3 regions of the Pseudomaricurvus sp. ABR4_320 genome follow, and region 1 is predicted to be linked to each of the others. Evidence: riboswitches for the same ligand, from Rfam matches in the RefSeq annotation. Region 1 holds a riboswitch; each other region holds the start of a gene.
What was found. A riboswitch is a leader RNA that binds a small molecule or an ion and turns the genes downstream of it on or off. The one in region 1 is predicted to bind cobalamin.

Region 1 (8,232 bases):
GAAACCAAGTCTTGTCGTCATCGTTAAATTGAACTCTCGCAACAGGAAGCGGTTTCCCTCCCCGCTCTGGATGACGGCTGTAATAGTAATCGTCGTACTCTTTAAGAATGGTGAATTTCTCAGTACGAGACCCAGGGAGCAAACGGCTAGCCAAGGCTTCAATACGTTCGTCAGAGGGCCCTTCACGATGCGCTCCGTCTACACTAAGCAAGTGAAGCTTACCTTCTCGATCAAGCAACCGATAAAATGACTCACCATCGAAATGAGCGAGTTCAGCTTCGACAACATTATTCCCAAATGCAATCGACGTCATAGGAAATGCATCGACCAAAACGGATTCATTAACACCCGAGAACAACCGTTTCTGAATGTCGGATGGCGCTCGCGACGGATTTAACTTCCCAGGATTCATAGAGAGCAAGCCGCTGAAGATCCACAGACATGTCATAACGCCAAAGGCGACGCCGAGAAAATAATGCCAGCGTATCAGCCCCCTGTAAGGAACTGCCGATTTACCCGGCTTTGGGTTTTTCTTCCAACGTAGCCAACCGATCCACAAGCCAGTAATCGTTAGAACAACACCAATACCCGAAAGAATATCAACAACCCAAGCCCACAAGTCTGGAAACTTTCGTAGTATCGTTGGGTAAAGCCAATGGGTGACCGCTGAAAAGTAATTCAAAAACCGTTCTTTTCTGTTAGTATCGCGCACCACCTCACCGGTAGTAGAAGAGACATAAAGCTCCGTACCCAAACTATCGTTTATGGAAAAATGGAATAACGGCCGATGATCATTTAATGAGGATGATAGAGTCCATTGATCGGTTTGAATTGTCTCTAGATAACGAGCTTCAAATCGACGCCCTCCCCCAGAGAACCGATTATAAAAATCTTCAGCAATTTCTCTTGCAGCATTACTTTCTATCTTTAATATTTCCCCACTGTCGGCAAACACAGCTTTAGGTTGGACCGATTTTTCAGAGGTTATGAAATAGACGGGCCGCCCCAGAATCATACCCAACGTTACTGATGCTGCCGCAACGGTGGAACCTGGGACAACTTCGCTTGCGCATCGATTTTCCGAGGGAGCTCCAACACACATAAAATCATCGGGAGACAGCCTAGCAATCGCAGCTGATGGACTTAAGTTAGCAGCGCTGAAATCAAGTTTTGGCTTGCCGATCAAGCGTTCGGACTGTGTAAGCTGAGGATATTCTACATACATCATGAAGACGCCACTGATAAACCACGCGGCGAAAAACAAAGATAGAATAATGCCCATCCATCGATGCCATAAAAAGAGCTGGCGCTTCCACCATTTCCAAGAAATAATCTTGAACGCCATAATTATTCCCCGAAGGCGTAATGGGCACCGAATTCTACACTACGAGGATCGTCGAGGCGTAAAGCAAGCCCTCCCATTGACGCCCAACTGGAATAGGTCTCATCGGTGAGGTTACGACCTCTAAGCGTAAATGTGTAGTTCTGCCATTGGTATTTTATACTGGCGTCTAACGTCGTATAAGCATCCAGTTGAATTCCATTGTTAGTGTTCGCTTCTCGCTCATCAACATACCTAACACCCGCGCCGATTTGCCAATTACCAAACAGCTTGTTGATATTTATCGACGAAACGATTTCTGGAACATTAGCTGGTGTATTTCCTGATCTGGAAATGGTGCCGTCGCCAAGATTTTCATTAAAATCTTCATATTCTGCTTTCCAGTTCCAGGCAAAATTGACAGCCAGACTCCAGTAATCCGGCAACTGCAGCGTAGTGGCCAATTCAGCCCCTTGGGAAACTTGTGAACCAATTTGAGAACTCACCCTCTCGCCATCAATAATATCGAACGTCAAAATATCATTTTTCTCAATATCATAGAGAGCGAAAGTAACGCCTAAAACCTCATCAAATAAACTGGCTTTGGCTCCGACCTCAACCTGCTCCCCTTTTTGTAGGCTGAATTCATCGCGACTCGCATTAAGGCTGACAAGTTGAGATACTGGCTGCGCAGCCTTACTGTAACTTCCGTATACATTCCAACTTGGTGAAACGCGATATACAGCACCAAATCGACCAGTAAGCGGATAATAGGTTTTAGTATACTTCTCGATGCCAACATAAGACTTGCGCTCAACGTCTATCGCGTCATAGCGAAGCCCTAAAATAACGCTTAATTCGTCCGTAACCGTTAAATTGTTTTCGAAATAAAATGCTGTCGTTTGCGTAATGATTTTCGCCGTTCTCTGAGCGTGCTCATCCGGGCCGTAACCTCTCTCTGGGTCTTGTAGTGAGACACTCTCAGGAATCGGGGTATTTGAATAGTCCTGGCCACTATTGCGATTCTGGTTATTGCGATCAAATAAAGTACCAACAACAAGCTGATTAGGACGCCCCAATAACTCACCCTGCCAGTTCAAATCAAGACGGTTACCGACCTGAGTGTCATCCCGATAGATAAGATAGAAACTACCACGGTCAACTTGTTCTGTAACCGGATTCCAAACATTTCTCTCCGTATTTCGCCAATCCAGTTTTTGCGTGGCAACATAAAGTTCATTGCGAAGCTCCCAATTGTCGCTCAAGCGAATGTCACTGACCCATCTGCCAAAGCCGTTTTCTGCCCTGGCATAATTATCGAGAACATTATAATTGTTGCGCCGAGTACCAGACGCAATTCGAGCGCCAATAAGCTTATCGGTACTGGTGTCAGCAGGCCTGACTTCCACCTGCCCACCTATCCCAGAGACCGCGTCATAAACAACCGGTGTACCATAGTAACTTTTAACATCGTCTTCATAAAAACTGCCGCTTACCAAAAATCTGACATTCTCATTCGGCTCCCAACGTATACTGCCACCGTATGCGTCGTATGTTTCCTCACTGCCTTCAACATAGCCCCCCGTGTCATAATGAGAGATGTCCAAACGATAAGACAGACTTTCTATGCCAGTAGGGCCACCCACACCAACGGCAGCCCTGTAACTATCCCAAGAACCTGCCGTCAGTAACGTCTCACCTTTGAACGTATCGCTAGGCATTTTTGTTACGTAATTGACCGCACCTCCCACAGCACCTTCACCATGCAGCAGAGACGCTGGGCCTTTTAAAACCTCAACCCGTTCAAACATAAAACTGTCTAACGGGCGGGCTGATTGAGAATTTGTGTTCTGCCGCACCCCGTCGCGCATAATCGTAATATCATTACTACTAAAGCCTCGGGTCGAATAAGCCGGGATGGAGCCAACACCCGTTCCACCTGTCATCCCAACAGCCGACTCAACAGCCTCTAATGCGGTACGAGCACCTAACTGTTGAATCATGTCTTGATCAAGGACAGAGACACTGGCAGGGAGGTCACGCAATGATAGGTCTAGTAGCGAGCCAGTCTTCGCCGAATCATCGAGAAGAAGCTGTCCCGTCTGCTTAGATCCTGTCACCAAGACATGCTCTGTTATTTTCGAATCATTGGCTTCAGCTAAATCATCCGCAGTCGCGAACGTTAATTGCCCTGAAAGACAAACGGTAAGAGTAGTCAGAAAAGAATGTTTCAAGTGCGCTCCCTTTTTTATCCACTTCCTTAAAGACGACAAGCTATCGCCAGAAGGTAATCCATTGAGGTAGTTGAGAACCTAATCGTTCTCAAGGAGAGCAGACAGAAGGAAACCGCGACGTTCTTGTTGCACAACAGAACGAGTACAGAAACGAATCCCACGCAGCCACCTCCCGTAGTGCGAGTTATCAACGAAAGGCAGGTCTCCGGACTCATGATACTGACGCAAATCTGCCTTCCCATACCTGAGTACAGTGGCCTATTAGAGTTGCGTAAGGCTATTAAAAATAGCCCGATCATTTACCGTTGCGGGGGCAGTGTTGGGATTAGCTCAGACTCAGAAAAGATGCACCAACTTCCCTATTAATCTCAAACTCACGGAGTGTTGAGAGCCTATCATCAGGATGATGACGGTAGCATTAGCACAGATCACTGTCAAAGCTTCTCGGAGCAAGCTACTGCGACATATCGTCGCGCAATAATGAACGAACTGCCAAATGGGAAATTTAATCGCAAGACATGGCGATTATCTTATTGACGATGAAGACCAATGTTTGAAGGTGGCAAATGACGTTTGCTAAGCACGATACTATTAGATTGATAAGTTCAATCCTGGTGCCACGCGAAAGTCAATCAGCAACATCCAACTCAATCCTTTCCATCAAAAAATTCGTGAGATTGACTCCACAGATTGCCACTGCATTTTCTGCGACCAAATGAAAACCAGACCTCTCAAAAAAAGGCTTTGCGGTCACACTTACATAGGATATTAAACGGTATATCGATCGAGATTTGGCGTGCATAACAATATGATTCATCAACGCCTGACCAACGCCTGACCAACGCCTAGACCTTGAACGAGATGATGGCAAAAGAAATGATCGATTAGGCCGTCGTCTTGTAAATCCGCATAGCCCACAAGACGATCATCTTGCACTGCAACGAATGGCCTCAAGACATCCATTCGTTGCTGCCAGATATCAGAATCTATAGAACCCAACGCCCATGCGGCAACTTGAGCTGGCGTGTAATCACGGCAATTTATGTGATGTACCGTATCGTAAAACAGCTGCTGTAAAGCAGCCGCATCGGACGGTTTATAATCCCGAAGGGTGATCATGTACGAGTCGATCTGAAAAACAACATCTAGCGATCATCATTGCTGATTTCCAGACACATAAAAACACTGTTTGGATCCAACACATAATCACCGAAAGGGGGACAGCCACGAAAATGATGTTCGGCATAAAAGGCTCGAGCCGGCTCAAAGAATGCCATAGAACCGGTTTCCAGAAACAAACGACTAAGTCCAAGAGTTTTAGCTTGAGCAATAAGATGCTGAAGTATTGTAGACGCTACGCCCCTACGTAAATAATCAGACGCTGTGCGCATGGATTTGATCTCGCCGCTGGTTTTATCAAGGCATTTAAGCGCCCCAAACCCCGCGAGACGATCCTCATCCCACAGACACCAAAAGCTGATTTCAGGTGCTCGCAGCTCATCCAAATTAAGTGCATGGCGACTCTCTGGTGGAGCGGTTGATGCAAGCGAATCCAGATGCTCCTGCAACAGAGCGATCACAGCATCGTTGTGTAAATCGCCTCTAAGAAGATCCAATTCCTACCCTCCCCCATAACAATCCAGTCTTAAAAATCGACCGCCTACCAAACACCTGCGTCATGCTGTTCTTTCAAGGTCAACTCAATGGTCTTGCTGATAGCTTCTGGATTTTTCTCAAGAAGATCATCTATCTGTTCGGAAACATCGCCGGAAACCTGCTCTTGAACGCGCGTTAAATGCTGCTGAACGTCTGAGTGCTGTCGACTGTTCGACGCAAGAGACCACTTTGCCGAGGCCGAGGTCAGATACAATTGCATGTCTTCACGCTCATCATAGTATTGCAGGGTGTCGACAATATGATCGATATACTCGGTGTTACCGGTAATAAAATACGCCGCCCAATTCATGTCATTCGCGGCGGGAGAAAGCGGGACCTGCTTGATCAAGGTTTCAGGTGTTTTGATCATCGCCAAAGAAAAAACTTTTCTAGCAGGTTTTTTAAAATCCGCTATCGATGTTTTCCAAGCGGTTTTTCTTTCAGCATCGGCACTGACAAACAGGCAGCTGAAAGCCATCAAGAGTGGAAATTTTTTACTTTTTTCAGCGGCTAGCCCAGAGGAATCGATATAAGCCATCGCATCATCGACCAGATCCGGTCTGGGGTGATCGTGATATGACGTTAAAAATTCATCCAACTGCTGGGGGTTGGTGATCGAGACTAGAGGTTGAGCGGAAGGTTTCGGTGTGGATGAGCAAGCACTAACCAGTACAAACCCAAGGAGCAATATGTATCTCATCTGAAATATCCCTATTTGTCGTAGTGATGCATAAACCTGCTATGCAGCGTTTTCCCTAACGACAGGCTTTTTCTACAACTGTTGTAAACATTAGACATTCATCATGAATGTTCAAAAAAATGAAAAGCGCCGACACGGCCAAGGCACAAAGTCTGCTACCTCAATATTGTACACGAGTTCCAATTTCAAAGGACTCTTTTACCCCATGCGGGCAAAGCCCCTTTACATAAGCGTTTTCCGAAAACAGATTTTCAGTGTGTCAGAATTCACCGTCTTATTCGGATTCTCAATATCGACAATGGCGTAACCCGCGCCAATCAGCAGACGCAACATCTTCGGAAAGCGGTTCATCGATTTTACATCGAGATACTTATAGCCTTGCTGGGTAACCCTGCCTTCTTGCGCCTGCAACAGTTGCTGGGCAACCCCCTGCCCACGATAATCCGGTTTAACACCACCTAGCCAACTGTAAAACACCGTTTTGCTAACTGGGTAACCCAACTTAAACCCACACAGTTTTTCTTCGATATAAAACCCCAGAGCTAAACGGCCTTCACCACAGCGAATTTGCAGATCTGCCAGCGTTAGGGTTTGGTCGAACTCGGGGATTTCTTTAATGGCCGAAAAAACATCCTCTAACGGTATCTCTCGAATCACAGCCTGTCATCCTCGGCGAGACAGCGGGTTTCGCCAATAATAGGGCTGAATGGCCGTATCAACCAACCGCTGATCTAACTTCACCCGAATTCCTATAAACAAAATATGTTTGTCATAAATGACCGGAGGCGCGTTCCGGTCATTTCCTATTTTGTCAAAGATCCGTTCGATCAAAAAGGCGATCCTCGAGTCACGGCGTGGATTAAACCCAAGCCGGAGGTGCCTCCGAAACCACACCATCGGTCAGACTGTATTGCTTCAGCGAATTGGCTTTCACTTGGATGATAATGTACTCCAACGGCTGATCAGACGGATTGCGCCAGGTACGCTCAGCCTCTGGGGCGATACGGACAATACTGCCCTCTTTCACATCAACGACCTCATTGTCGATCAAAAGTTGGCCCTGGCCTTTAATAAAAATGTACACCTCTTCATTCTGCTGATGCGTGTGATTAAACGGAAGTTCGCCGCCAGGCGGCATGACGTTGATCGACACTTCGCACCCCGTCAATCCGAGCGTGTCTTTAACGAACAGCTTACCGGGTATATCCAGCCCTGGCAGAGAGACAGTGTAATCTGGCCAATGGGCGGTCGAACCCGTATCCATTTGGGCAAAATGCTTACCTTTACGACTCAAAAGTTGTTCCATGTGTATTCTCCTTTGGATAATCACGATATTACCTACTAGTAGGTAGGTTGCAGTTGCAAAAAAATGCCCAGCGATTGATGCTGGGCACCACAGTCCTGGGGAAGCAGGACTCTGTTCGTTACGGGCGCAAGCTGGCTAACAGCCCGTGCTCTGTTTGCTCAAAAAACCTGTGATCTTTTGCTGAGCGAGAGACGATAAGCGCCCCCTGCAGCGCAGCGATCATCATACTGGCAAAATCTCCAGCAGACTGACGAATCTGAAAATCTTTACTACCCGCCTCCAACTGTTCGACGATCCAATTTTTCTGCAGATCAAAAAAGGACTGCAGCCGCGGGTGGATAGACGCCTGCAGCGTCATGGCCTCAGCAGACAGCATGCCCCCCACACAAGCGCGATCACTGTCTAGAGAAGACCGATAGAGCTGTGTGTAAGCCTTGATTCGCTCATAAGGCTCAGCCTTATCGACGGAGATCGACACCAGATATCCTTGCAAGGATTCTGTGTAAATCGTCAACAGGCGATCCACCAATTCAGCCTTAGTGGCGAAATGATGGTGCAAGCTCGCCTTCGCAATCCCCAGCTCTTTGGCAATATCGGCATAGCTGAAGCCATTGACACCACGCTGTTGAATCAGTCGCTGGGCGACGCTTAAAATTTTCTCTTTCATACTCATGGGCAAATGCTAACCTACCAGTAGGTAGACTGCAACCCTCAATACAAGATTACGGGGGACTTTCTTAAGGAACGCTTTTGAGCGAACGTCTATCGACGGCTCGCCGCTTCTATCAGATCTCTCGCCATAACCAGGCTTCGTTTAAAGCCTCTTGCAGCAATGGCCAGGTCAAAAGCGTCTTCTGATAGCGCTCGGCCTCAGACGAGAGGACAACATTGTAGGTTTTGAGTCGTTGCGCCAGAACTGCGTAGAAGCCATCAACCGCTCCCGCATCACCAAACATAAACGGCCCTGTCGCTTGGCGAAAAATACAATTAACCCGCTCAATGTCACGACCTAAGG
Region 2 (8,232 bases), on a different contig from region 1:
TCGAAAAACTTGATGATTCTAGATCGTTGACACTCAGCAGACTCAACACCAACGCGAAACCACTCACGAGAACAATCATCCAGTGTCGATAGCTGGCGTTCTTTTCGCGCCCCAAATGCCATCGATCGACGGGTGTTGCCAGGATAAATTTAAGCATGGCAGGTAGGCCAGCTAACTGTAGCAGGCCAATCTCGGTGCCCGACCACTGGTGTTGTCTTAGAATTAACGGTAGCCCTACGAAGAGATAGATTACTGGCGCTGTGATGATCAGATTGAGCCAGCCAATCAACAATTGTTGGGGCCACCAACTGTGTGATTTCATGGGTGCTGCCCCCAGTGTAACCATACCGGAGCCATGGGGAAGTCCACCCGTCCCAGTGCACGTTGGTCAGTAAACCCCGCCTTGGTTAGCATGCGCGGAATGTCGCCTGAATGTGCGAGAAAACCGCCACGAAGACGAATAGCGCTGTAATAGGGCAGCACCCACGCTGCGATTTCAGCATCGTCTGGGCATTCCGCATGTGCCAAAAGTAGAGCGCCTCCGGGGTTTAAAGCCTCGAACAGACGCTCCAGTAATGTCTGAGGTTGCTGGATAAAGTGCAGGACCGAAGAGCACCAAATAAAATCGTAACCGGCACCGAATGCCTCCCTATTCAAATCACAGCCCAGGCTTGATAACCGTGTGGACAACTCGGCGACTTCGATGTTTTCAGCTGCTACTGCGGCCGTTTCCTTTTGGTCACAGATGACACCTGTCCATCTTGGCAGCTGACGGGCTATGGCGATGCCTACATGGCCGGGGCCGCCACCGAGATCTAAAAAATGACCTCGTTCTGACAAAGCTGGCAGGCGTTTAAACATTTCGAGAACAGCGGGCACAGTGATTGCCCGCTGTTCCTGGCTAATTTGCTCGCGAGCAGCCTGGGCCCAGCTTCCCTGTGTGGCATTGGTTGAAGGCGCACTAAAGCCAGATTTAAGATAATCCGGCCAATGATCCGCAAAGCTTGCCAGCACACGCTGCCGATAGCGCCACGCCATAGAGCAATCTGCCGTTGTAAGGTCGGTAAACAAGGTTAATGCGTTGGGAGATGTTCGATAACTTGCGACGCCAGCAGATTCCTCGAGGGATTCGCGAACCAGCAATCCCATACTCCAGAGAAGTTCCAGCCAGACGTCTGTAGCCAGCGGATGAAGTTGCAATCGTGCTGCAATTTGCTCAGCAGATGATGACTCCTGCTGTAACAGTGAAAAAAGCCCGTTTTCTAATGCCTGTAGTAGCGCTTGAGTTTGCACGGGTGCTGCTGCAAGGTCCCAAAATACTTGTAATGCATGGGGCGTTTTAAAATTCATCGTCATTCCTCAAAAGTGCCAGTCGACGCGTACGCCGAGTTCTCGCGGTGGGCTGTAAACCGTTACATACCCATTCTGATAGCCCACAGCATCGTAGGTTGTGTCGGCAAGGTTGCTGCCGTAAACAGACAAATCCCAAGTATTGTTGCGCCAACCCACGTTGAGATTTAATAAGGTGTAGCCATCGCGCTGATACTGATTGGCGGCGTCCAGGTATACGTTGCTGGTACCCACCAGATTGGCTTGAGCGTACCAGCGATTGCTGGATTCATAGCGCAAACCAAGATGCCCGGTTACTTCTGGGGAAAATGGGTTAGAGTTGCCGTAGTAATCACTACTTCCATCGATAAGCTGATCGAAGGTGGTACGATTTAGAGCAATGCCTGCCTGTAGTCGCCAGTTGGAATGCAAGAGAAAATCGATGTCCATCTCAATGCCTTTAGATGTTGCTGTTGCTGCGCTCGTAATATACATAACCCCTGGACTCGGCATTTGCATCACCTGCATATCGTCTATATCCATCCAGTAGGCTGCCAATGAGTAGCGCACACGATGATTGAAAAACATGCCCTTTGCGCCGGTTTCAAAAGACCAGTTTGTTTCTGGATCATATCCAGCGAAATTGCTCGATGCGGACAAGACATTGAAACCTCCTGTGCGAATGCCGCGACTGATGCTGGCATAGACCTGATGGTCCGGCATCAATTGATATTGCAGAGCAACTTTTGGCGATACATGAGTCCAGTCTTGTGATTGAGCAGAGGTGACCTCGGGTTTGATATCCACGCTGTTGTTTTCGATACGGGCCCCGAGCGACAGCGTCCAGTCGGTTGTTAGTGGTAAGCGCCAGTGAGTGAATAACGCCAGTGTTTGGCTCTCTTGGTTGACGCGGTTATCCTCCATCGTAAGCAGGCTTTTGCTGATGTTATGGAGATCATTGTCGCTGGCATCGCCGTAGAGTCCGATTTGCCACTCGGCTTCTTTCCATTCGCCAGCAAATCGAATTTCCTGGGAAATCGTGCGCAGTCTATGATCACGCGCAATCCAAAGGCTGTCGAAGGAGGTAAAGTCTGTATCCTGTTGAATCTCGTCTTTGACGTCACTTAGGGCGGTCACTGACTTCAGGCGAATTCCTGAAGTCAGTGTGTGAGAGACATTGAGAGATAGAGACTGGCCCTCCGACCGATTCCAGCTTTCTGTTCCAGACGCAACCTGCGCTCGTGGTGCACTGGGAGATCCCCAAAGAGTGGCGCCGTCGTCGTAATCTTGTTGTTGATAGCGCAGTACGATGTCAGTCGCAGTACCCGGCGTCCAGCGCAGACCCGCTTTCCAATAGTTTGATTCTCGATCGTCCTCTGTGTTTCCCGTCGTCGTGTTATCGATAAAGCCGTCCTGTTTTCTCCAGGATCCCGCGACACTTGCGTAAAGCTTATCGTCAACAAGCGGTTGGCTGTGCGTAAAACTCAAACTGCGTTTGTTGCGGTTCCCGGCTTGTGCTGAAAAGAGTGAGCGCCTGCTGTTGTCCATCGGCAACGTGTGAATGGCAATCACACCGGCTTCCGCATTGCGGCCATAGAGAGTGGACTGTGGCCCTCGCAACACCTCAATCCGATCGATATCCAACAGAGCATCTTCAAAACCCTGTGCGGTCAACGTGGGTACGCCATCCACCTGCAGCAACGTGGACGTGGAGAAGGTATTAAAATTCGCAGTAAGTCCACGCATGACCGGAGAATTAAGTCCCGCTTGCCCAAAGGGTTGAAAGGACAGTCCTGGTATGCGGGCTTCCAGTTTGGCTACACCGGTGATTCCCTCGTGTTCGAGTTCCTCGCCCTGTAACACGACCACGCTAACGGGTACGGACTGCAGTGTTTGCTCAGTCTTTTCAGCCGTAACGGTTACCTGTGGTAATTCCTGTCGTGACTGAGCGTTTTTTTGAATGACGGCCGCGGCAGATGCCAGTGACGATGTCGTGATGGCGGGTAATAGCAATAGCGTTACTCGTCTGAATAGCACAAAACGATGCTTCATAAAGGGTCCTGAGACAGCAAACAATTTAAGGCGTCGGAGGCGATCACTATACCGATCAATCGATAATCGTTATCATTTGATGTTTAGGCGTTCCGGATTAATGCTTATTCATTTCGGAGTGTTGCCATAAAACGTATGCTGGCGAGGTATGTCATATGAAACACCTGCTTACGGACGCGGACAGCTCTCCGCCGCAAACGCTGGGATCTGGACCCTGGCGCCGCTCACAGCTGGTGCCGGATATCGGATCGTGTTTTACCGATTTTCTACACATTGATACTGGGTTGACTCTCGTCTACACCGACTATTGTCCCAATATTGATTTGCAACATCGCAGTGTCCAGGAGCGTGATCATCGGGTGTTAACCTTGTCGGTCGGGCTTGAAGGCTGCTCAAATACGCTTGGCGTGGATCGCCAGCAGTTTAATTTCTGTTCCGGTTTTGCCACGGTGACAAGCTTTGCCAGTGTCTGTGGCGAAAGGCACTTTACCGGCGGAGAGACGACTCGACAGTTGCGTTTGATCGTCGACGAAGCACTCGTTTACAAGTATCAATTGGACCCGCTGCTGGCCAACACGACCAACGATAAATCGGCTCGACACATCTTTTACGGTAGGTATAACCCAGCCATTCAGCGCCTAGCCAATAACTTAGTGCGACTCCATGATCGGGCAGGGGGCATTCTTGAAGCCCAGGTGGCGGCGTTAAGTTTGTTGATGGAGCAGGTAAGGCCTCTGCTACCAAACGCCAAGTCCGGTAGGGTATTGATGTCTACAGATCAGGACAAGTGTTTGCAAGCAAGAACGATTCTGCTTGAAAACTACGATCAACCTCTAACCGTTGGTTATTTGTGTGCGGCGGTAGGTACCAACGAGTTTACATTGAAAGAGGGCTTTCGCCGTTATTTCGGCACCAGCCCACATCGCTTGCTGACAGAAATTCGTATGCAGAAAGCCTGGCAACTTCTCGAAGAAGGGCAGCAGGCTTCCTGCGTCGGTTACCGAGTTGGCTATCAGCATCCATCAAGCTTTAGTTCGGCTTTTCGCAAGTACTATGGTCAAACGCCTATGTCAGTTACAAAAACAGGCCGTGAATAGTGCGGCTTCTTTTTTGTGAATTTACATTTCAAAATTGATTTAAAACTCCATGGTATAACTCAGATGAAGAGTTCTTTTCATGCCTAAACTACGATAAAGATAGCTGTCGCCGGTGACATCGTTATTGGCTGAGCCTATATCCGTTGCATATTTGACGTCTGCGATATTTTCCAGTCGTAAGACGATTTTGTGATTTTCACCGCTTCCCAGAAAATAATATCCCGCTAGGTCAGCGACGACATAGCTGTCTCTGGTTTCACGGTCATTAATTTCGCCGACGTAGGTTGCGCTGAAGTTGATACCCCAGGGAAGAGCTGAATCCCTATAATCTGTGAAAAACTTCGCTTCGTGTTCAGGGATGTCGTTAATTTGATCACCGCTACCATTGAAGCGCGCACGAGTGTAGGTATAGCTGAGGCTATTGGTCAGGAAATCGTTCAGTTGCCAGTTCGTCTGTAACTCAACTCCTTTGATATTGACTTCATCTTCGCTGTTTTCAAAAGTCTCGCCAGTGACACCATTGATAATAATTGGGACGTATGAACTGATGTAGTTGGTAACGTCTCGCTTGAATCCAGTTAATTCAAATTGAAATCTATCAAAATTGGCGCCGACGGAAAGATTCAAATTTTTACTTTCTTCGGCTTCTAGTTCGGAGTTGCCTATGGTAAATCCATCGCTATCCGGGGTGCCGTCATTATTAAGGTCATCATATTCAATTAAAAACAATGCCTCCGCATCTGGTAGTCGAAATGAAGTCCCAACATTTCCCTGTACATACCAAACATTGCTGAGCGTATGCTTGCCAGTCAGATTCCAGACTGTTGAGTTTTTACTGTCGGAAGGGCGGTTGTTACGAACACCCAGAGCAAACAAGGAGTGAGTAAAGAGTTGGTCGCTCGTGCGAATTTGACCAAATACTGCATTGACCGTTTCCTCTTGATCGGCAATGCGCCATACGTCGTCTTCTGCGGAATAGTTCTGTTGATCAAATCCAAGCACATACTCAAACAGCTCACCGTGGCGAAATTCTGCCATGGCGTTGAAGCCGTAGTCCTCATAGCCCCAGTAGGTGTTGTCATTGATGGTAGTGATGCCACCAGTTAGCGCGCCGTTGTCGTCAAGCTCGTTGTACAAACGCGTGTAGTCGGTGTCCCAGGTGTGGCGGTAGCCTTTCACGTAGAGCTGAATTTGTTCAGTCAATTCCGTATCCAGCTTGATCGTGGCTATGGTCTCCTCGCGGGCATTTTTGGTTTTATGATTAAGGTTCGGGCGAGCATAATCCAGGTCTGCATCGGTGTGTTGGTATTGGGCGGATAGTCTTGTGCTATCAGAAATGTTCCAACTGTACTTTATTCCTGCGGTGCGTACATCGTAGCCACGATCTCTATCGGTCGCGCTCGGCTGAAAAGCGCCTTTATCGAAAGGTGTATATCCATCGGCATCGTCTTTTGAGCCAAAAATAACAAATTGATGGTCTCCCTTAGCACCGCTAGCGTAGGCATTCAGATTGTAGCCATCATTACTGTTTACCCCTGCTCCTATAGCGCCTGTGGTTTCATTGGTGAAGTTTTTTGTGACAATATTGACCACACCGCTGACCGATTGGGTACCGTAGAATATACCTTGACCACCTTTGAGAACTTCCACACGCTCAACCATGTGTGCGGGAATCGTGTCCAGAGGGCTGGTACCATTATAAAGTCGGTTGGTTATGCGCACGCCATCGACCAACCAGAGGATATCCTGGCTTCTGGCCCCTTGCAGGGATGCGGAAAAGTAATCAAAGGGCCCATTCTTAGGGGAAATATGCAGACCCGGAACCATTGTCTTTAGAGCATCAGTCACATCGACAAAATTGCGCTCGAGCATGACTTCGTCAGAAATCACGGTTACCTGATTGCCGTATTCTTGTAGAGTTAGAGGAGTTGACTCCTCCAGATATTGTCCCGTAACGATAAGCTCTTCCAAAGTCTCCGAGTCTTGGGCATATACCCAGGAGGTCAAGAAAGCAAGGGGAATATAGGGTAAAATACGCATAGTGACACACTCCTGTCGAATATCTTAAAAGGGCGTGTCTTCGAAAAATGGGTGCAGCAAAGCGCGACGCGTAGACATGTTAACCGAGTAGTCAAGCGTCTTCGTCGAGTCGTGCTGGCGTCCTGAATCGCGAAGACGAGAGCCATGTACACTGGCAGGTCTTCGGACTCTGGGGCATTGTAAACACAGTTACTGGCCTTAACCAACAGCTTCCCGCTTGCTATAGCAGTGCCTTGCCTTTCGGCGTGTTGGTTTTGTTCCCCATTACCGCTGCGCGTCAGTCCCGGATTTTCACCGGATTCCCTTTTCAGGCAGTCGTAGGTAAAAAACATGCGACTGCACCACCAGCAATGGCAAGGTTAGCCATCCGGCCATGGCTTGTCCAGAGTCGATAGCGACCACAGCATCATGGTGGTAGTTTAATAGACTGAGTAGCTGTTGTTACTGGTAGCTGTAACTCACCGTCAGTTTGCCTGCAAACGGTGCTCCGGCATAGTTGCCTCGGGCAATGTTGCCGTAGGATAGCGCATCCAGATAGCGTTCGTCGGTCAAGTTCGTGAGGTTTAATTGTGCTCGCCAAGGGCCTGCTCCATAGCCGACGGCAGCATTGAGAATTGTGTGTGTATCTATCTCATAACCTGCAGTCTCGCGCTTGCCGACATGTTCATAGCCAATACTGGCATCCCAATCGTCGGTGATTTGATAGGTTATAAATGCTGAGGATGTCATTTCCGCCGCATTGGGCAGCGGGGCGCCGTATTCGTCTTCGGTATCCATATAGGCTACGCTGAAAATCAGGCTCATTTGATCGGTAATCTGACCAGAGAGGTCTGCTTCCACACCCTTTGAGTTTTGCTTTCCTGCATTTATGGACGCCAATGGGAAATTGGGATCGGTAATTGCGACGTTGGTCTTATCGATATCAAAGTAAGCGGCGGTGTAAGTCAGGCTCTCATCTAACAATTTGCCTTTGATACCGACTTCATAACCTTCTCCGGTTTCGGGTTCGAGTAGGTTGCCGGTAGCATCATAGGCGGACTGTGGAATAAACGATTCGGAGTAGCTGGCATAGATTTGCAATGAAGGGTTAATCGTGTAACGAACTCCTCCCTGATAGACTGTGGAATAGTATGCGCTCTCAGTCATATCGTTGTCATCATAGCGAATACCGAAGCTAAACAGTAGGCTGTCGGTTAAATCTATGTTGTCCTGAAAGAATATCCCGATTCGCTCACCGACCGTTTCCCAGCCAGGAAAGGCTGGAATATCCTCCCTTGCTGGTGGATTGACGGAATAATCAGGATCTAGCCAATTCAAATAATTGTCTTGAGCTCCGCTGGGGTCATATAGGGTTCCACCTTGTTGATCGGTGTCTCGCCAGTCGATCCCAAAAGTAAAACGGTTGCGGATATTGGCAACGGACACATCACCAAATAAGTTGAATTGTAGAGCAGTTTCGTCGGTGGATTGGCTTTGAACGGCTGGCGCTCGGCGCAGAAGCTGCGTGGTTTCATCAAAGGATACTGGTAACCAGAGTTCACTGTATTCGTACTCGGTTTCAAACTGTCTAGCACGCAATTCAACGGTAAAATCTGAGTTGATAGCATGCTGAAGGTCCAATCCAGACATATAAAAATGTCGTTCGATTCGATCTCCGGGATCGCTGGTGACTTGTTCGTCAGGCGCTGAAGTAAGGCTGCCATTTGAGGAGATT
Region 3 (8,232 bases), on a different contig from region 1:
CCGTAATATGGGCAGCGGTCAAGCGCACACTGGTGTGCTCACCGAAGACATCATTGTCATCGTGACGCACTCCGGTGCTGTAATAAAAATTCTCCCCCAGATGCCCCTGCCATTCAACATAAGCACCGACCTGATCCTGTTCAGTCTCGTTGAGTTCATCGCGCTGCTGTTCGTAATCTGCCCCATAAATCAAGTAGTCGCCACTGTCCAGACGATAGCTACCGAGATAATTGGCCTGATCCAATAACGACAGATACTTGGGCGTCGATGAGCTGAGTTCGCCATCCTGGTAGTAGTGCCTAACGACACGATTACGGGCAACACCCAGCCTGTTGGTGAACTGGCCGCGATCCATATTAAACGCCAAACGGCCAAAGTTCTGATCGAACTCGTCTTCCCGATCCGTCGACGTCGCACCGCTGTCGTATTCGTTTTCCCCTTCCACATGGCGACCCACTGCCCGCAGACTCATGCCCTCGGCCAGCTGTACCGAAACATCACCATGAAACGTTGTGTTTTCGTAGCCATCATCATCCGCGACAATGACATCATCACTGCGGGTGTTATAACCATCGGTGGAAAAATCTGCCGCCGATAGCGAATAGCTGACAGGCCCACTGATACCCCGCGCATTACCGCAAAATTCCGTGGTGCCATAGCGTCCGGTTTCGGCGCTCAGGTCACTGGCAAAACCCGCTTCGGGCGATTTACTGTAGAGATTGACAACGCCACCGGCATCGGCGCCGTACATCATACCCTGGGGGCCGCGCAACACTTCGATGCGCTCCAAACCACAGGTGAGCATATGCTGCAGGCGAGGTGATACCTGCGTCGCACTGGGATCCGACATTTTTACACCGTCGAGATAGACAACGGTACGGTAGTCTTCTTCACCACGAATCCGCAATGACGTTGATTTACCTGCCCCACCGTTGTTGCTGACAGCAATCCCCGGCATGGATCGCATGAGATCTGCCACGTTCAATTGGCCACGGGCTTCGATTTGCTGCTCAGACAAGTCGCTGACCGAGGCACCCAGTCGATAAGCGGGAATGGGCAATCGATGTGCCGATGTCATTACTTCTTCAGAATAGGGTGTTTCGGCAAACGCCGACACAGGAGTCAAAACACCCAATGCCCAACACACGGCCGGCAGGGAAATTCGGTTTATCATGGTAGTCCTCAATCGACTTTGGAATAAACGGAAAGATCCGTCTTCCAGCTAAAGGGGGATTGAGGGAGGGTAAAACGTGGAGTCACCAGAGAGATGAAACAGGCGTATTCACTGCCTATTTTCCACAGATAAAGCCCTCCGCTTCATCGTTGAGCACCTCAGCTTTTGGCATGCCTGGAGCACGAGGCGTATTTCCAACTGGCCGGTGTCGGGCTCTCTTCTTACAACCGCCGGTATGGCGCACAGAAAATTACCGTTGCGGGGGCAGCGCTGGAGTTGCAGGCGGTTGATACCGCACTGGCGCACCAGTCTTCCCGTTTAACCCATCCAAATGAGGATTGGCACCTGTCGAAAGCCGGGAGACTAGCGCCAGCGCATCAAACAGTCAAGAAATGCAGCAGACTGCGAGATGGTTTTCTACACTGAAAAGACCACTGCTCTACCCCGCTGACGTTACTGAGATAGGAGAGATTTCCCATGCATCAGTTCCAGAACCGCCATCAAGATCGCCGTTTGTTCAGCCGCATCGAATTCCACTGCGCCTCAGAGATACGCCGTGGCGGCCAGCGCTGGGCTGGCGAGCTGCAGGACATCTCCCTGGCCAGCCTGCGCATTGGTCAACTCGAAAAGGGAGGCTTGCATCCTGGCGACAGAGTGCTCGCGACCCTGCACCTTTCTTCCGGTTTGGATATCAAGGTGGCCGCCACGCTCAGACGCTGGGACGGCAGTGCCTGGGCCATGGAATACGACTGTCTGGATTTAGACAGCGGCCGCCATTTACGCCGTTTACTGGAATTGAATCTGGGCAACAGTGATCAGATCCTGGAGGAATATCAGGAGATGGCCGTCAAACACCGATTGCATTAAAGGACGGATTTTGCCCAACTCATTTCGTGGTCGCCAAGATCGACGCTGCTTTCCCCGGTGCCCACTCACTCTGCGCGCTAACCTTCTCAGACGCGGCATGCGCTGGCGCTGCCGTGTCGTCGATTTATCCTTTCACGGTGGGCTTGTGGAAATGTCCTCACCCAGCTCCCTACGCCGGGACGAGCCCATCGAACTTGAACTGCTGCTCGCAGAAGGCCCACCACTCCTCCTCAAGGGCCAGGTGTCCCACCGCGAGGGACAAATGATCGGCATTACCTGTCGCGCCATAGACATCGACGACCAGCACCGATTGCGTACTTTGCTGGACGATTTCTGATTCAACACCTTAGACAATTCCAAGCGCCAGCTCACGCTAGTCAGACGAAATCGCATCCAGTGCCTCTTGCAGCGTTTTAACCGCAATTACAGTCAGGCCGGGTAGCGCCTCTCTGGGTTTGTTGGACGCGGGAACGATGGCCGTTTTGAAACCGTGTTTGGCAGCTTCACGCAAGCGCTCTTGGCCGCTGGGTACCGGGCGAATCTCTCCAGACAAACCCACCTCGCCAAAGGCGACCAATTGAGGGTCTAGGGGACGATCACGAAAGCTGGATACCACCGCAAGCAAAAGCGCCAAATCGGCGCTGGTTTCCATGACTCGAACGCCACCGACAACATTGATAAAGACATCCTGGTCGCCGACAAACAAACCGCCATGACGATGCAGTACCGCCAGCAACATATTTAAACGGTTCTGATCAAGCCCCACCGCCACTCGGCGCGGACTGCCGCCATGACTGTCGTCCACCAGCGCCTGAATTTCCACCAACAGAGGCCGTGTGCCCTCCCACACCACCATCACCACAGAACCGGCGGCGACCAGCTCTGAACGCTGCAAAAAGATTGCCGACGGATTGCTGACCTCTCGCAACCCGCCTTCGGTCATCGCAAAAACACCCAATTCATTGACGGCACCAAAGCGGTTCTTACTGCCGCGCAGAGTTCGAAACCGCGAGTCGTGATCTCCTTCCAACAACATGGAGCAATCGATCATGTGCTCCAGTACTTTCGGGCCAGCCAGTGAGCCGTCTTTGGTGACATGACCGACCAGCAACACCACCGTCCCCGTCTGCTTGGCAAAGCGGGTCAAAAACGCCGCACTTTCTCTCACTTGGGATACCGACCCTGGCGCCGACTGAATATCAGCGAGATACATCACCTGAATCGAATCCACCACTAATACCTCGGGCTTCATTTGTTCGGCGACACCGATCAGGGTTTCGACACTGGTTTCAGACACCAGCTTCAAGTCTCCTAACGGTAACGAAAGTCTCCTGGCCCGCATCGCCACCTGCTGCAGTGACTCTTCCCCGGTACAGTAAAGTGTGGGACGACTGCTGGCGATGTGACACATGGTTTGCAGCAGAAGGGTCGATTTTCCCGCACCCGGATGCCCACCGATTAATACCACGGATCCCGGCACCAGACCGCCGCCGAGAACCCGATCAAACTCGCCGGATCCCGCACTGAACCTTGGCAGATCCTCCAGACTGATTTCTGCCAGGGTTTGTACGCGATTCTCTTTCTGACCTGCGTAACCACTAAAACGGCCGCTTCCGCCACTGGCCGCTGCTCTGGGTGTACTCCCAAGGCGAACCTCCTGGAGAGTGTTCCAAGCGCCGCATTCCGCACACTGCCCCTGCCATTTACTGTAATCTGCCCCACAATCGCTGCAAACGAACGCGGTTTTACTTTTTGCCATAGGTTATAACTCTCATACGACAGCAGTCTGTTTATTTCGGGAAGGCCTTCCCATTCGCTTATGACAAACTATTGTCGTTCAGCGACTTGGAATCTGCAAAGTCCTTTGGCAGCCATTGGCTTATGGCTACGTCATGGCAGTGCAACCAGAGCTCGCCCCTAAAAGCTGATCAATTTGCGCTCATTTTGAAGGGAGACATTTCCTCCGACGACGCCCAAAATTCTGTTAAACTCACAGTCATGACTGCATCTCTTTTACCTGAACGCCCCCTGCTCATCATTCCATCCCTGGCAGCAACCATCGGCCTTGAAGAGGCAACACTGGTCGCAGCCATGGATGAACTTACCTGCGCCCTCGCGCCCGACGTCAGCGGTGGCTATCAATGGTTTCAGCTACCACCCGATGCTGTCGAACAACGCCTACCCTTTTGGGATCGCCACGACATCAGCCGGATCAGCCAATCTCTGCGCGCCCAAGGGTTAATTCTGCTGCGCTCGGCGCCCTTTGCAGAATCAAATCAGTTTATTTTTGCGTTTAATGTCAGTCAGACAGGGTCCAGTGAACCGGTGCGGGAAGCTACACCGGAACCGGCTGTCGCAACGTCAGAACCATCCATGGATGGCACGACGGTAGGCGCTACCGCCATCAGCCCCCAGTGGCGTCCCGATAGCGAGGTCATCGCCCGTATTCGGCAGCACAATATCTCTGACGATTTCATTCGTTCACAGATCCCGGAGTTTGTGACCTACTGGCGCGAGAGTGGCGAACATCATCGCTCTTGGGGCGCCAAGTTTTTGCAGCACGTCATCTACCAGTGGCGCCAACGCGAACGCTTTCAGGTTCGCAAAGATCAGGAAGCCAGCATTGCCAACGACTGGCGCCCAAGTTGGGATGCTATGGAAGTGCTGACCAAACATGCGGGCATCAACGCTCAATTTGTCGAAGACGCGATCCCGGAGTTTGTGCTCTACTGGTCTGAACGAGGGGAGAAATCGCGCACCTGGAATACCAAATTTATTCAGCACGTACGGCGCCAGTGGGCCCGATTTGCCTCCGCTTTGGAACATGATACCGAGCCCCGGCGTATTCCGGAGAATTGGCAGCCCAATGGCGATGTCATGGACATCTTAGCCCTGGCAAACATCGACAGCCAATACGCCGTCAGCCTAGTGCCAGAATTTGTGCTTTTCTGGCGTGACAGCAACCAGGTCTACAGCTCCTGGAACACAAAATTTCTGCAACACGTTAAATATCATTGGGCGAGACGCCATGCGCTGCCCATGACCGCGGGATCCACCCATGAAGGACAGCAACGACATCCTCAATCAGATCGAACCAAAGATCGCTCGATCGCCGAACAACTCAGCGACCGCAGCTGGGCCGGCTGATGGCCAACGCCAACAGCGTGCCCCTGCCAGCGACGAGCTGATCGATACGCTCAATCAGGTCTTCGAATTATTTCGGGTCAATTACCACAATCAATATTTCAGCGCCTACCCAAACCTGGAATCACTGAATCAGGCCAAGCGCCTGTGGCTGGAAACACTGCGCGAATTTACGCCAGAGGTCATATTGAGAGCAGCGCGCAAAGCGATTGAAGAATCCGAATATCTGCCGGTACTCAACCGGATGATCAAGTATTGTCGTGGCACACCAGAGCTGCATGGATTACCCGATGTCCACAGCGCTTATTTGGAAGCCTGTAATGCGCCCAGTCCTAAAATGGATTATCACTGGAGTCATCCGGCCGTCTATTACGCGGGTAAAGCCTGCGATTGGTATTTTCTTGCTCAGAGCTCAGAGCAGGTCTCCTATCCGGCATTTCGCGATCAATATCTCGCCATTTGCGAACGAATTCTAAAGGGTGAAGATCTGCCCATGCCCCAAGCCACGCAGCTGGCGCAAAAGCCGGAGGCCCCGCTGTCCGGCGAAGAAAACCATCGCCGCATGGAGGCGCTGCGCAAAGAATTTGACCTGTAACTTTCGCGGTTATTTCTCAAGGTGTTTACAAGCGAGAACCCGGCGCTGGAAAACCGGCGCCTTCCCGATCCACCACCAACACCCAGTCGTTGCCTCTCTGAGCTTTTCCTGGGGGATGAAACCTTAACGAGCCTTCCGCTTCAAAGTGTCCAATGAGCTCACTGTGACCATCGCGGGGATTAAACCACCAGGCCACCACCTGCTCAGAAGAAACGCCTTCACCCAACCAGGGCTTTAGGGTTAACACTATTTCTTCACCCGCGGGACTGTATACCAACAGGTAGTCCTTTCCGTGAGCGGCCTGTAAATGCGCTGCGCCATCATAATTGTTCACCAACAGCTGCTGATTTGGCACCCGTTCCGCCATTGGCCGAGACATCAATAATGAGCGCACGTGCTGCATATCCCAGGCGCCGGGAAGGTCCATTCCCTCATACCAGGGATAATTCAGCAATTTGTATTTCTCGCGCCCTGGCTGCCACATCTGCCAGACACCTCGGGAACCATAGGTGTGGCCAAAACCTCCCGCCAATAAGCCCCAGTAAGCCGCTTGGCGATTATCAAAATCGGTAAACCAACCGTTGGCAGGATCGTGTTTTACCGCGTGATCTTCGTAGCGATTTTCCCCATCCAGCGTCGGTTTATAATTTGGCAGAGAATAATCCTTGGCAATCTTTTGATAATTCGGCACGTCATACTGATCGTGGCCCGACTGAATCATGTGAAAGTCAATCCAATCCGCATCGCGAAACCAGCGTGAGGAACTGAAACCTCCTCGAGGATGAAAACTCATCAAATGGCGGTGCTCGTCAGCGTCTTTTATCGCCTCGGCTAAGTGATTATGTAAGGCGAGCCCACCGGACTGAACAGGATGGGTGTCTCCCCCTAAAACCCAGACAACATTGTCGTGCTGGCGAAACCTCTCTCCAAGAAACCGACCATAGTCTTCAACGTTGGTGTCATTGATCAGCTTCTGCTGATAATAATCAGACCAACCGGGAATCAACGCGACGACCATTCCCCGCTCAGCCGCGGCATCGATGATGTAATCGATATGATCCCAATAATCATAGGCATCTTCGTCGTTTGGGTCAGATCCCGGTGTCGTCAGCGGTCGGCTGACGTCCGCTTCGGCAAACGCTAAATCACCATAGGCGTTGGGAACACGCAGAGGCTTGTTTTCCAACAGAATATCCAGATTGCCGAGTACCGGAGCAAAAATGACTGTAAATCCCTGACTGCGTCGTTTATCCAGCAGCCTATCGACATCTTCTCGGGTAGAACGAGGGACCAACTCCCAGTTGGTATCACTGAGATAAAGAAAGGGTGTCCCGTCTTCTTGCACCAGATATCGCTGATCATCACTGACGCGTAGAACACCGTGAGAAAGATCCCAGGCAGCCCCCTGGCGACCGGCTTCCGGTGCAGGCCCGTAAGTACTGCATCCAATCATCGACAGCAAGCAGGCGCCGATACAACAAAGCCAGCTGCGCTTGCGCAATTTGTAACTCACACTCTGTCGCGATCGTGTTGTCGATATTGACGTTCGAAATACCATGCATCCTGCCTCATAAAAAACCAATAGATTTGCGCGGGTCGATATTCACCACCGACACGTTGAAAACACTGAACTGAAAAGTTCGACATCAACGATTATTTGCGCTTCAGGCCATTGTTCCACTGCAAACAAAAAATGAAATTGTCACCGCTCATGGTATTCAGTCTGCATGGAGAGATCATTCAGGTCAAAAACTCGGTGAATTTATCAGCACAATTTTAGACATTAGTGACAATTGGCTAGTCAGACGCCGCGAAGTCTGGTAAAAATTTTTTTAGTATATTGGTTGTCAGTCGCAGTCAGGAGATCAAACATGGAAACGTTTATCAAAGCGGTAGAAATCTGGGCCCCTTGCAGTCACGCTAAAACCCTGGAACTTTCCTCTTCCTACTATGGTGATGTCGCCCCTTTTGCAGAGGCCAGCGCAGGACTGACGTTCGATTTTGATGTCGGCCTGCCAGGAAAAACCTGGTCCGCACGGCGACCGATTGTTTTAACCGATCTACGCAACACCATTTTTAAGCGAACCGAAGCCGCCGCTGCCGCCGGTATCACCTGCGGTATTTCCATGCCCGTATTTTGCGGTGAGTTCCTTATGGCTGTGATGGTACTTTTTTGCGGTGACACCACAAAGAGTCAGGGCGCGGTAGAAATCTGGCACAATGATGATGACAGCGATAACGAACTGCGTCTGACCAGCGGTTACTACGGCAATCTGGAGCAGTTCGAATGGATCTCTCGCCACTTGACCATTATGCGAGGACGCGGCTTACCGGGCGGAGCCTGGGCATTGAAAGCGCCCCTGATAATGGATGATCTCGCAAACTCCAATACCTTTTTACGCGCAACCCATGCAGCGATTGCAGGTATCACCACCGGTCTGTCGATACCGTT

Region 2: linked by a shared signal. The riboswitch ahead of ACXAFR_RS01550 (TonB-dependent receptor plug domain-containing protein) and the one ahead of ACXAFR_RS22930 (TonB-dependent receptor) in region 1 are both predicted to bind cobalamin.
Region 3: linked by a shared signal. The riboswitch ahead of ACXAFR_RS12670 (TonB-dependent receptor domain-containing protein) and the one ahead of ACXAFR_RS22930 (TonB-dependent receptor) in region 1 are both predicted to bind cobalamin.

The regions. Positions count from the first base shown of each region.
Region 1 is NZ_JBSWVF010000017.1:64,457-72,688, reverse strand. Features, by position in the region: gene ACXAFR_RS22935 (PepSY domain-containing protein) at 1-1,345, opposite strand, end outside; gene ACXAFR_RS22930 (TonB-dependent receptor) at 1,348-3,555, opposite strand; cobalamin riboswitch at 3,735-3,966, opposite strand; gene ACXAFR_RS22925 (hypothetical protein) at 4,184-4,357, opposite strand; gene ACXAFR_RS22920 (GNAT family N-acetyltransferase) at 4,372-4,674, opposite strand; gene ACXAFR_RS22915 (GNAT family N-acetyltransferase) at 4,701-5,171, opposite strand; gene ACXAFR_RS22910 (hypothetical protein) at 5,216-5,911, opposite strand; gene ACXAFR_RS22905 (GNAT family N-acetyltransferase) at 6,134-6,568, opposite strand; gene ACXAFR_RS22900 (cupin domain-containing protein) at 6,771-7,217, opposite strand; gene ACXAFR_RS22895 (TetR/AcrR family transcriptional regulator) at 7,336-7,890, opposite strand; gene ACXAFR_RS22890 (glutathione S-transferase N-terminal domain-containing protein) at 8,003-8,232, opposite strand, start outside.
Region 2 is NZ_JBSWVF010000001.1:367,868-376,099, reverse strand. Features, by position in the region: gene ACXAFR_RS01570 (MFS transporter) at 1-322, opposite strand, end outside; gene ACXAFR_RS01565 (methyltransferase) at 319-1,350, opposite strand; gene ACXAFR_RS01560 (TonB-dependent receptor) at 1,360-3,381, opposite strand; gene ACXAFR_RS01555 (helix-turn-helix domain-containing protein) at 3,537-4,478, shown strand; gene ACXAFR_RS01550 (TonB-dependent receptor plug domain-containing protein) at 4,518-6,518, opposite strand; cobalamin riboswitch at 6,655-6,882, opposite strand; gene ACXAFR_RS01545 (TonB-dependent siderophore receptor) at 6,960-8,232, opposite strand, start outside.
Region 3 is NZ_JBSWVF010000005.1:266,319-274,550, forward strand. Features, by position in the region: gene ACXAFR_RS12670 (TonB-dependent receptor domain-containing protein) at 1-1,174, opposite strand, end outside; cobalamin riboswitch at 1,358-1,538, opposite strand; gene ACXAFR_RS12675 (PilZ domain-containing protein) at 1,652-2,041, shown strand; gene ACXAFR_RS12680 (PilZ domain-containing protein) at 2,052-2,378, shown strand; gene radA (DNA repair protein RadA) at 2,415-3,800, opposite strand; gene ACXAFR_RS12690 (DnaT-like ssDNA-binding domain-containing protein) at 4,040-5,188, shown strand; gene ACXAFR_RS12695 (replication protein P) at 5,100-5,780, shown strand; gene ACXAFR_RS12700 (glycoside hydrolase family 140 protein) at 5,806-7,293, opposite strand; gene ACXAFR_RS12705 (GAF domain-containing protein) at 7,652-8,232, shown strand, end outside.